Regions from separate parts of the Pseudoalteromonas lipolytica genome, predicted to be linked through region 2. Evidence: riboswitches for the same ligand, from Rfam matches in the RefSeq annotation. Region 2 holds a riboswitch; the other holds the start of a gene.
What was found. A riboswitch is a leader RNA that binds a small molecule or an ion and turns the genes downstream of it on or off. The one in region 2 is predicted to bind lysine.

Region 1 (4,429 bases), 1.8 Mb from region 2:
GCCCTGTGTTGAGCACGCGCTCGCTATTGATGCCTTGAGCAAGTACTTGCTCAAGTTCACCTTTACTCGCCACATCAAAATTAAACCCCGCACTGTCTAAACACTGAATAATGCGAGACAGGGGATTAGCCTTAACGGCATACCACAGTTTCACATCGGTTTGGGCAGTGAGTTGTTTTAAATGTGTCGTTAATTTATCAAGGTCATAGATAAAAAATGGCGTATCAAGGTGCGCTGAAACTTGTTCAACTGCTTGCTTGATGGGCGTGCTCAAAAAGCTCATTAACGTAAAACCTCTTCTAATAACAATGACGCGTCACTTTGTTCGTCACGGTATTTTACGATGAGCGCACATGACATGCTGAGGCCTTGCTCGCGAGCCCATGCATTGGAAGCAGGGCGAGAGCCTGGGATCACAATAGCGTACTCAGGGATTGGTTCGCCTTTTTCTAATTGGCGTTCGTTCACGCAATCATAGACTGGAATGGTCGCAGACAAGCGGACTCCCGGTGCAAGCACTGCGCCTTTTTTAACGACAACGCCCTCTACAATCACACAACCTGCGCCGATAAATGCATCATCTTCAATAACCACAGGACTGGCACCAATTGGTTCAAGTACGCCACCTAACTGAACCGCTGCGCTCAGATGAACATTTTTACCCACTTGTGCACATGACCCTACTAAAGCGTGGCTATCGACCATAGTCCCTTCATCAATAAATGCTCCGATGTTTACATATGCGGGTGGCATAATGATCGTGCCCTTAGCAACGTGCGCACCTCGGCGAACACTGCTACCGCCAGGGACCATACGCACACCTGCATCTGCGGCAAAGCCTTGAGGGGCTAAATTGTGTTTATCAACAAATCCACCAGGAAACTCCGTGTTTGTGCCATTTTTAAAGGCCTCTAAAATGCCTTGTTTTACTTCAATATTGGCATGCCAGTTGCCATTCTCGTCTTGTGTTGCGGCACGTACTGTGCCCGATTCTAAGTTATTTAATAATGCTAACCAGCTCATGATAAAACCTGTTTTTAGTTCCAAGATAAAATTGTGTTGTTTGCGTGGGTGATGCTGTCTGTATGCTCAAGCTCTAAATGAGTCAGCGGTGGACGTAATTGCGGGGTGTTTATTCTACCTTGCAGGTGCATCAGTACTTTTACGGGAATTGGGTTTGCGACAGCAAATAAGCTTTGAATTGCGCTAGACCAATCGGTGAATAAATTGGGATGTTGACCACTTAAACTTCGTTTAACAAACTCATGAGTTTGACTTGGCCATGCATTCGCCGCCACTGACACTAAGCCTTTAGCACCCGCTTGCGCAAAATATGGCATCAGTGCATCGTCACCACTAAAAATGGCGAGCTTAGGTGAGGCCGTTCTAAAGCCTTCAAATTTGCCGATGTCACCACTGGCTTCTTTAAGTGCCCACAGGTTTTTATGATCGGCGAGGTTTTTAATGACGGTAGGTGAAATCTCAACAGCACTGCGTCCAGGTACGTTGTATAGCATACATGGGTGTTTACTCGCATTTAGTAAGCTTTCAAACCAATGAGTTTGGCCAATAACGCCAGGCTTTGCATACAGTGGTGAACCTAACAAGTAGCCATGAATAGGCAGTTGATTGCAGTACTCGACCCACGCAACTTGTTGCTTAAGGTTCATACCACCAACGGCAACCATAAGCGGTACGCTAGGGGTTAGCTGGCATACGTGCTCAACAATGGCTTGTTGTTCTTTGAGTGAAAGAGCAAGCCCTTCACCGGTACTGCCCAGCAATAAAATACCATTGTTGGCAGCTTGTTGTTCAGCCACAAGCTGTTCAAGGGCGATGTAGTCTACCTCGCCAGATTCAGAAAATGGCGTGATTAGCGCTGTCCATAATGGATAGTCGTTTAAATCAAAATTGTTGATCATCTCTCACGAACTTATAAGGTATTCGAAGAGTCAGTACGGAAACAATTGAATGGAGCCGCATGTCGTCATTCGAACAAGGTATAATTCGAAGAGCGAATGGGCTTAAAATAATAAAGACGCGACGGCCTTATTATACTAAGACCAGAAGCTCTCCACCAAACTTATCAATAGCATTGCTATTGTTGGTGACAGTCGCTGGGATTCAGCCCAGTCGCCCGAAATAAGCACCTCACAAACGGTGTTACTTCTCGGCGTTAATTTCCCCTCACGTATGATCAACAGAGTCTGTGCTCTTCCCATACGCTACCTGAATAACGCACCTCTTCCAGCCCTTTATGCTCGCTTTAACGTTAAAGCCAACATAATGAAATAGGGTATTGGCGCTGATTAAAGCATTTTAGCCTTCTAGGTGTCAAGGCGGTGGATTTGTTTTTTATTGACCAATTAAGCAATCGGGTTACGTATAACTTCGTTTTTACGTACACTTAGAACGAAGCAGACGAATTGGAAGAATGATGGAAAAGTTTACCGACATTTATCAACGAGCCGTTAAAAGAAAAGGCAGTGAAGAAATGCTGCATGCACTGTTATCAAACCCGCTCGATGATGCTGATATTGCTAACATAGCGGATGATTTATGGTTGGAGGAGTTCACTCGTAAGGTATTTCAAAGTGGATTCTATTGGTCTGTAATCAATAATAAATGGGCGGGGTTTCGTGAAGTATTTTGGGACTTTAGCGTCGAAAAACTATTGATGATGCCACCTGATATGCTCGAACAAAAAGCGATGGATGAGCGAATTATTCGCAATTTCAAAAAAGTGCAAACAATTCCTGAAAATGCTTACATGATCCATGAAGTCGCTGAAAAAAATGCAAGCTTTAGCCAATTTATTGCACAGTGGCCCAGCGACAACATTATTGGTTTATGGGCTTACTTGAAGAAGCATGGCGCACGCTTAGGCGGGAACACCGGCCCTTATGCGTTGCGCGCGATGGGAAAAGATACCTTTTTGCTCTCGCGAGATGTGGAAAGTTATCTTCGTGCTCATCAGCTCATTGATGGGGGATTGCAGACCAAAAAATCACAGCAAGCGGCGCAGAACTTTTTCAATGAACTACAGCAGCAAAGTGGTTATAGCCTGCAAGCACTGAGTCAATTAGTTGCTTATGGAGTGGGTGATAACCGAGTAGGCATTGCAACACCCTAAGGAATAATATGAAACTGCACACCCGATATACAGACATTAGTGATCTGTTAGCAATTGAAGACACCCCAACAGCGGTTTCTGACCCGAACTTATTGCTATTTAATGCTAATTTAGCCCGCGAGTTTGACATTAGCACTGACCCTGAGTTTTTAGCAAAACGTTTAAGTGGCTCAGAGGTAGATAACGCTGTAAAGCCTGTGGCGCTTGGCTATTCGGGTCATCAATTCGGTCATTTTTCGCCGCGTTTGGGGGATGGTCGTGCGCACTTGCTTGGTGCCATTGAAGATAAACATGGCGCATTATGGGATTTGCAATTAAAAGGTGCAGGTGCAACGGTTTTTTCGCGTGGGGGAGATGGTCGTTGTGCACTAGGCCCTGCCATACGTGAATATATCATGAGTGAAGCCTTGGCGGCCTTAGATATTGCAACTACCCGTTGCCTTGCTGTTGTAACGACTGGAGAAACTGTTTACCGACAACCCCCACGACCCGGTGCCGTTGTAACGCGTGTCGCGAATAGCCATATCCGTGTTGGTTCATTTCAATATTTAGCAACTCAGGGTGATATTGAAGGACTTGAAAAGTTAGTTGAATACGCAATTAGTTGTCATTTTCCTGATATTAAAAGTGAAGGTGAGCAGCGTATTACAGACTTTTTAGCGGCGGTAATCGATAAGCAGATTGAGCTTGTTGTGGGCTGGATGCGAATTGGGTTTATTCATGGTGTGATGAACACAGATAACACATTAATTAGTGGTGAAACCATTGATTATGGCCCGTGTGCAATGATGAATCAGTTTGATTTAGAAACAGTTTTTAGCTCTATTGACCACCAAGGACGTTATGCTTTTGGTAATCAACCAACTATTGCAAATTGGAATTGCGCGCGTCTTGCAGAAAGCTTATTACCGCTTTTTAAAGATGAGGAACGTGCGCTCAGTGAATTATCAGCGATTATAAATGGCTTTGCTGCTAAGTTTAACACGGCATTTGATACCATGTGGCGACTAAAGTTAGGTTTAGATGGCGAGCAGGCAGGCGATCAAGCATTAGTTTCAGAGTTACTCACTTTGATGAAACAACATAAACTTGATTACACGAACACATTTAATGCGCTGACAGAGTCATTACGAACAGATTTCCCGCTCCCGGGTAGTTTAAAAGAATGGCTTTGTAAATGGCGGTTAAGAACTTCGGGTGAAAGTTACGGAGTGATGCGCGCTGTTAATCCTGCAGTCATTCCACGTAATCATAATATTGAAATGATCTTGACTGAATATGAGCAAACGGGCACGA
Region 2 (4,429 bases):
GTGGTTTTATCGGCGCAGCACTCAACCCTGAGCAACATAAATTTGGTTTCGATATTGAACACTGCACAAAAACACGTCCCTTTGTAAAACTTGCCAAACACTTTTATCACCAAGAGGAAGTCAACCTAATTAGCGCCTTTAACGATATAAACGAGCAAGCTGGGTGTTTTTTTAGAATTTGGACACTCAAAGAAGCGTTGGCCAAAGCAACTGCACAGCCTATCGCTAAGCTCTTGAGCCCAAATGTGTTTGAGGAAATTGAAAAACATAGCTTGACCGCATCAAGCCGAACCGTAAATGATTTTGATATTAGCGTGGTGGCACAAAAAAGCACTGACTGGCAGTGCTCTTTTATGACATTTGACGACTTACGCCGCGTTTTGGCTTTCTAATAAACGACTATGAATAGCTTGAACAACAAGGTCAGACTCACTCTGCTCAACTAAAAAGCACAGGTTATGTTTACTTGCACCATGGCAGATTAAGCGAATATTAAAATCACTCAATACCTGCATTAAGTTAGTTTCTTGCTGACGTAATTGAATTTCTGAACCAATTAATGCTACCAGCGTTAAGTTATTCTCAACCGATACATGACAAAACTCAGAGAGTTTATCTAAACAGGCTTGATCAAGCTCTGGGCGTGATGCGTTAGGTGCGTTATCTAAGGTAATTGCCACACTAATTTCAGAGGTTGTTACTAAATCAACCGAGATATTAAACTCACTTAAAATAGTGAAAACACGCGCTAAGAAACCACTGGCTAAAAGCATTTCTGGGCTTTTAACCGTTAAAAGAATTTGGTTTTTACGCTGTGTGACTGCTCGAATACCAGGCTGCTCTGACTTTTCTTTTTCAATCCATGTGCCCCCTAATTGCGGTTCACGGCTTGAGCCAACAAACACGCTAATATGGCTGCGACTTGCCGGTAAAATAGTCGCGGGGTGCAATACTTTTGCCCCAAATGTTGCCATTTCAGCTGCTTCGTCAAAGCTTAGTCGTGCAATAGGCGTGGCTTTTACACATAAACGCGGATCAGTACTGAAAATACCCACTACATCAGTCCAAATATGCACACTTTTAGCGTTAATTGCTTCTGCAAGCAATGCCGCGCTGTAGTCAGAACCACCACGGCCTAACGTGGTTGTTTGGTTGTGCTCATCACTGCCAATAAAGCCTTGGGTTACCACAACTTGTTCTGCTAATAAGGGCACTAAATATTTTTGCGCCGCCGCGGCTGTTGCAGCAATGTTTGGGGTAGCTTTTGCAAATTGACTATCTGTTTTTAAGACTTTACGCACATCAAATCGCACAGCATCTAAGCCCTGACCACGCAGTACTTGAGTAAATAAATAAGATGACAAGCGCTCACCAAAGCTCAGCAGTTCATCTTGCTCAGCGGCCGATTTAGCCCCTGCTGCTGCAAGCGTTTGAAATGCTTTTAAGGTTTCATCAAAGCCATGAGCTAAATCGGCATCCAGCGACAGCTCGGCTAAAATATTTTCTTGAATAGCAATAACACCTGTGATGTGTTCATCGCGCTGTGCTGCGCTTAAATCATCTTTACACAGTGCAACTAAATGATTGGTTACGCCCGCACTTGCACTCACTGCAACAACGCGTACTTGATTATCTGCACAGACAATTTCTGCACAACGACTCATGGCGTCAAAGTTAGCTACACTGGTGCCACCAAATTTTGCAACTACATAATCTGATTTCGAGTTGGCGGCTAATTGGGTATTCATGTCGTCTCCTTTTGTGGGTAACAATCCACATTAATTCAAGAAGAACTCGGCAAGGGGTGCTTTGATAAAAAAGAGTAGTCCACTGCCAGAAGCTCTCCACCTAGTTTGGTGACAGTTTTGAGGATTCAGCCCCATAAACCGAAAAATAACCGCGACGACCGATTACTTTCCTCGGCGAGTACTTCCCTCTTTAATGGTCATTGGCAATCGTCACCTCACATTAAATACCTAAGTATCGCACCTCTTCTGAATGTTAAGTTAACACCTGGTTAAAATAACAAAGCCTGCTATAAAAAGCAGGCTTTGAAACTTATCGTTTAGACGTCTAGCTGTCAAGTATTAAATAAAACTTCCCGCTAGGTATGAGCCATAATAACCCGTTGTATAAGCTATTAATAAATACAGCGACATTTTTAAATAACTCATAAACGTTAATGCTTTTACTTTACTCATTGCGATAATACCCGCTGCAGAGCCGATAATAAGCATTGAGCCTCCCACACCTGTTGCATAGGTAAACGATAACCATTGCTGAGGGCTCATGACAATATCGGCTTTCAGTAATGCAGCCGTTAGCGGCACGTTATCAACCGCAGCCGACAACAAGCCCATTAAGTAGTTTGCATACTCAGGCGCCATAAGCTCATATAAGTGCGTAAATTTAGACAGCATACCCACTTCTTTAAGCGCACCTACGAGTAGCAATACACCCACGAAGAATAAGAGCGTGTCGTATTCAATTTCACGAATATAATCAATAATTTTTTTGTTAACGTCTTTCTTGCGCATTAAAAATTGCGCCACTAAAAACATTAACGACAAACCAAATAAAAAGGTTAATAGTGGTGGCACACTATAAAGCACACTGAGTGTTAGGGTTGCGATAATCGTCGAGAAAAAGATCACCGCAATGGTGATGTCGGTCTTTTCTATGCGGCGGACCGCTTGTTTTTCGAATACGACATTCCCTGACATCCCCGCAGATAGCATAACAGCCAATAGCGCCACACTTGCAAGTGAAGGCACAATAAGCAATAACAAGTTACCGATGGTGACTTTCTCATCAAGGAAAATCATTAAGGTCGTTACATCACCCGTAATAAGTGATACCCCACCAGAGTTCACACTGAATACAATGAGGGTCGCGTATTTTATTAATTTTTTTGGATCAAGCTTTAGCGACATCACAACTGCAAGCGAAATTAATGTTGCTGTGATATTGTCGGAAATAGAAGAAAACAAAAACGCAAAACCACCAATCAAAAACATCAGCTTTCGTTCGCTGATTTGATTTGGCATAATTTTGTGAACAATATTTTGAATAAACCCTTTCGAGTTTAAATAAGCGACAAAGGTCATAGCAGCCATTAGGAATAACCACAAAGTAGCAATTTCTAAAATATTGTGATCAAGTTGATGTTGTATAGTTTCTGGGCTTTGCCCATGAATTGGAGAGATAAACAAGATAATCCAGCATAAAGTGCCAAAAAAAAGCGTCGTTTTGGCCTTGTTTACATGGATAATATCCTCTATAACGATAAGCAAAAATGCCACCGCTATCAGGGTTAGGATAAGTGGGGTTACCATGGTGTTTGAACAACCTTTATAAAAATGTAAAAATTGTAAGTCGAGTGTTTCGGCGCGGATTCTAGCAGCATCTAAGTCATAAAACTATTCTCAATTACATAAATTACTACTAAACGCTAACACCAAAATTTTGATTTACTGGAGCCGTATGATCCCAGCTAAAAAGTTATTAAATACCCTTACAGAGCATTGGGGGGTGTTAGAACTCTTATTTAAACGTTTTAAGATGGCTGATTTCAGCTTAAAAGACGTACAAAATGCGATAAAACAAAAACAGCCAAGCTGGTCAAATGAACGCATTTATAAAGAAACAAATCGTTTATTGAATCAAGATATTATTATTCCACTGGCAAAATCTTCGCAATTAGAAATCAACCGCGCAATTGCTGACTTTGCAACCTTTTTATTGCAAGAAGAGCATTTGGGTTTAGCACAAGAGATCAACGTATTAGTTGATGACTTAGCACGCTTGGGCAACCGCTTAGCAAAAGCCGGAGAAATTGAAGATTACGACGAGCTGCGTCGCTTTAGCCGAATTATGGATGATCGGGTTCGCAAAATAATGAAACTGTTTAGCCATAACGAAAACGCTATTTTAAATATTGTTGAACAAGCTAAAGCTAATAACGCAGTACAATCGCTACAAAAACGCTATCAAGCTGTTATAGAAGCGTTTGACGAATACATAGAGCCAATGCTTGAAATGGTTGATATACGTGGCGATTTTCATGCTTGTTTTAACACCATTGAAATGCAAATAAGCCTACAGATTGAACAAATTGATCGGCTCGGAAAGTCATACCAAGACAAACGCATGCTTGAGCAACTTCGAACGCGTATTTTAGAAATGCATTTAGTGGGTCGCGAAAGCCTGCGTAAAAGTGCTGATATGCTAATGCCACTGCGTGAAGAGCTGCGCCGTAATAACTTAATCACCCGCCAAGCAGCGAAAGTACTTGGGCTTGTGCGTAAAAATGGCGTTGATAACATGCTGAGCGCCGTGCAACCTAATTTTGTCTCTGATTCACAACGCTTTTCACTCGGCCAACAACGCCATATTATCGCCTATATGGCAGGTTTAGTTGACTTTGAGC

Region 1: it holds a riboswitch for lysine, as region 2 does, so the genes downstream of both, dapA (4-hydroxy-tetrahydrodipicolinate synthase) here and lysC (lysine-sensitive aspartokinase 3) in region 2, are expected to answer to the same signal.

The regions. Positions count from the first base shown of each region.
Region 1 covers NZ_CP032090.1:287,868-292,296, forward strand. The annotation lists gene D0907_RS01355 (PLP-dependent decarboxylase) at 1-283, opposite strand, end outside; gene D0907_RS01360 (2,3,4,5-tetrahydropyridine-2,6-dicarboxylate N-succinyltransferase) at 283-1,023, opposite strand; gene dapA (4-hydroxy-tetrahydrodipicolinate synthase) at 1,038-1,922, opposite strand; lysine riboswitch at 2,060-2,255, opposite strand; gene D0907_RS01370 (DNA-3-methyladenine glycosylase I) at 2,438-3,133, shown strand; gene D0907_RS01375 (protein adenylyltransferase SelO) at 3,142-4,429, shown strand, end outside.
Region 2 covers NZ_CP032090.1:2,150,218-2,154,646, forward strand. The annotation lists gene D0907_RS09790 (4'-phosphopantetheinyl transferase family protein) at 1-392, shown strand, start outside; gene lysC (lysine-sensitive aspartokinase 3) at 369-1,748, opposite strand; lysine riboswitch at 1,830-2,002, opposite strand; gene nhaD (sodium:proton antiporter NhaD) at 2,088-3,335, opposite strand; gene D0907_RS09805 (hypothetical protein) at 3,484-4,429, shown strand, end outside.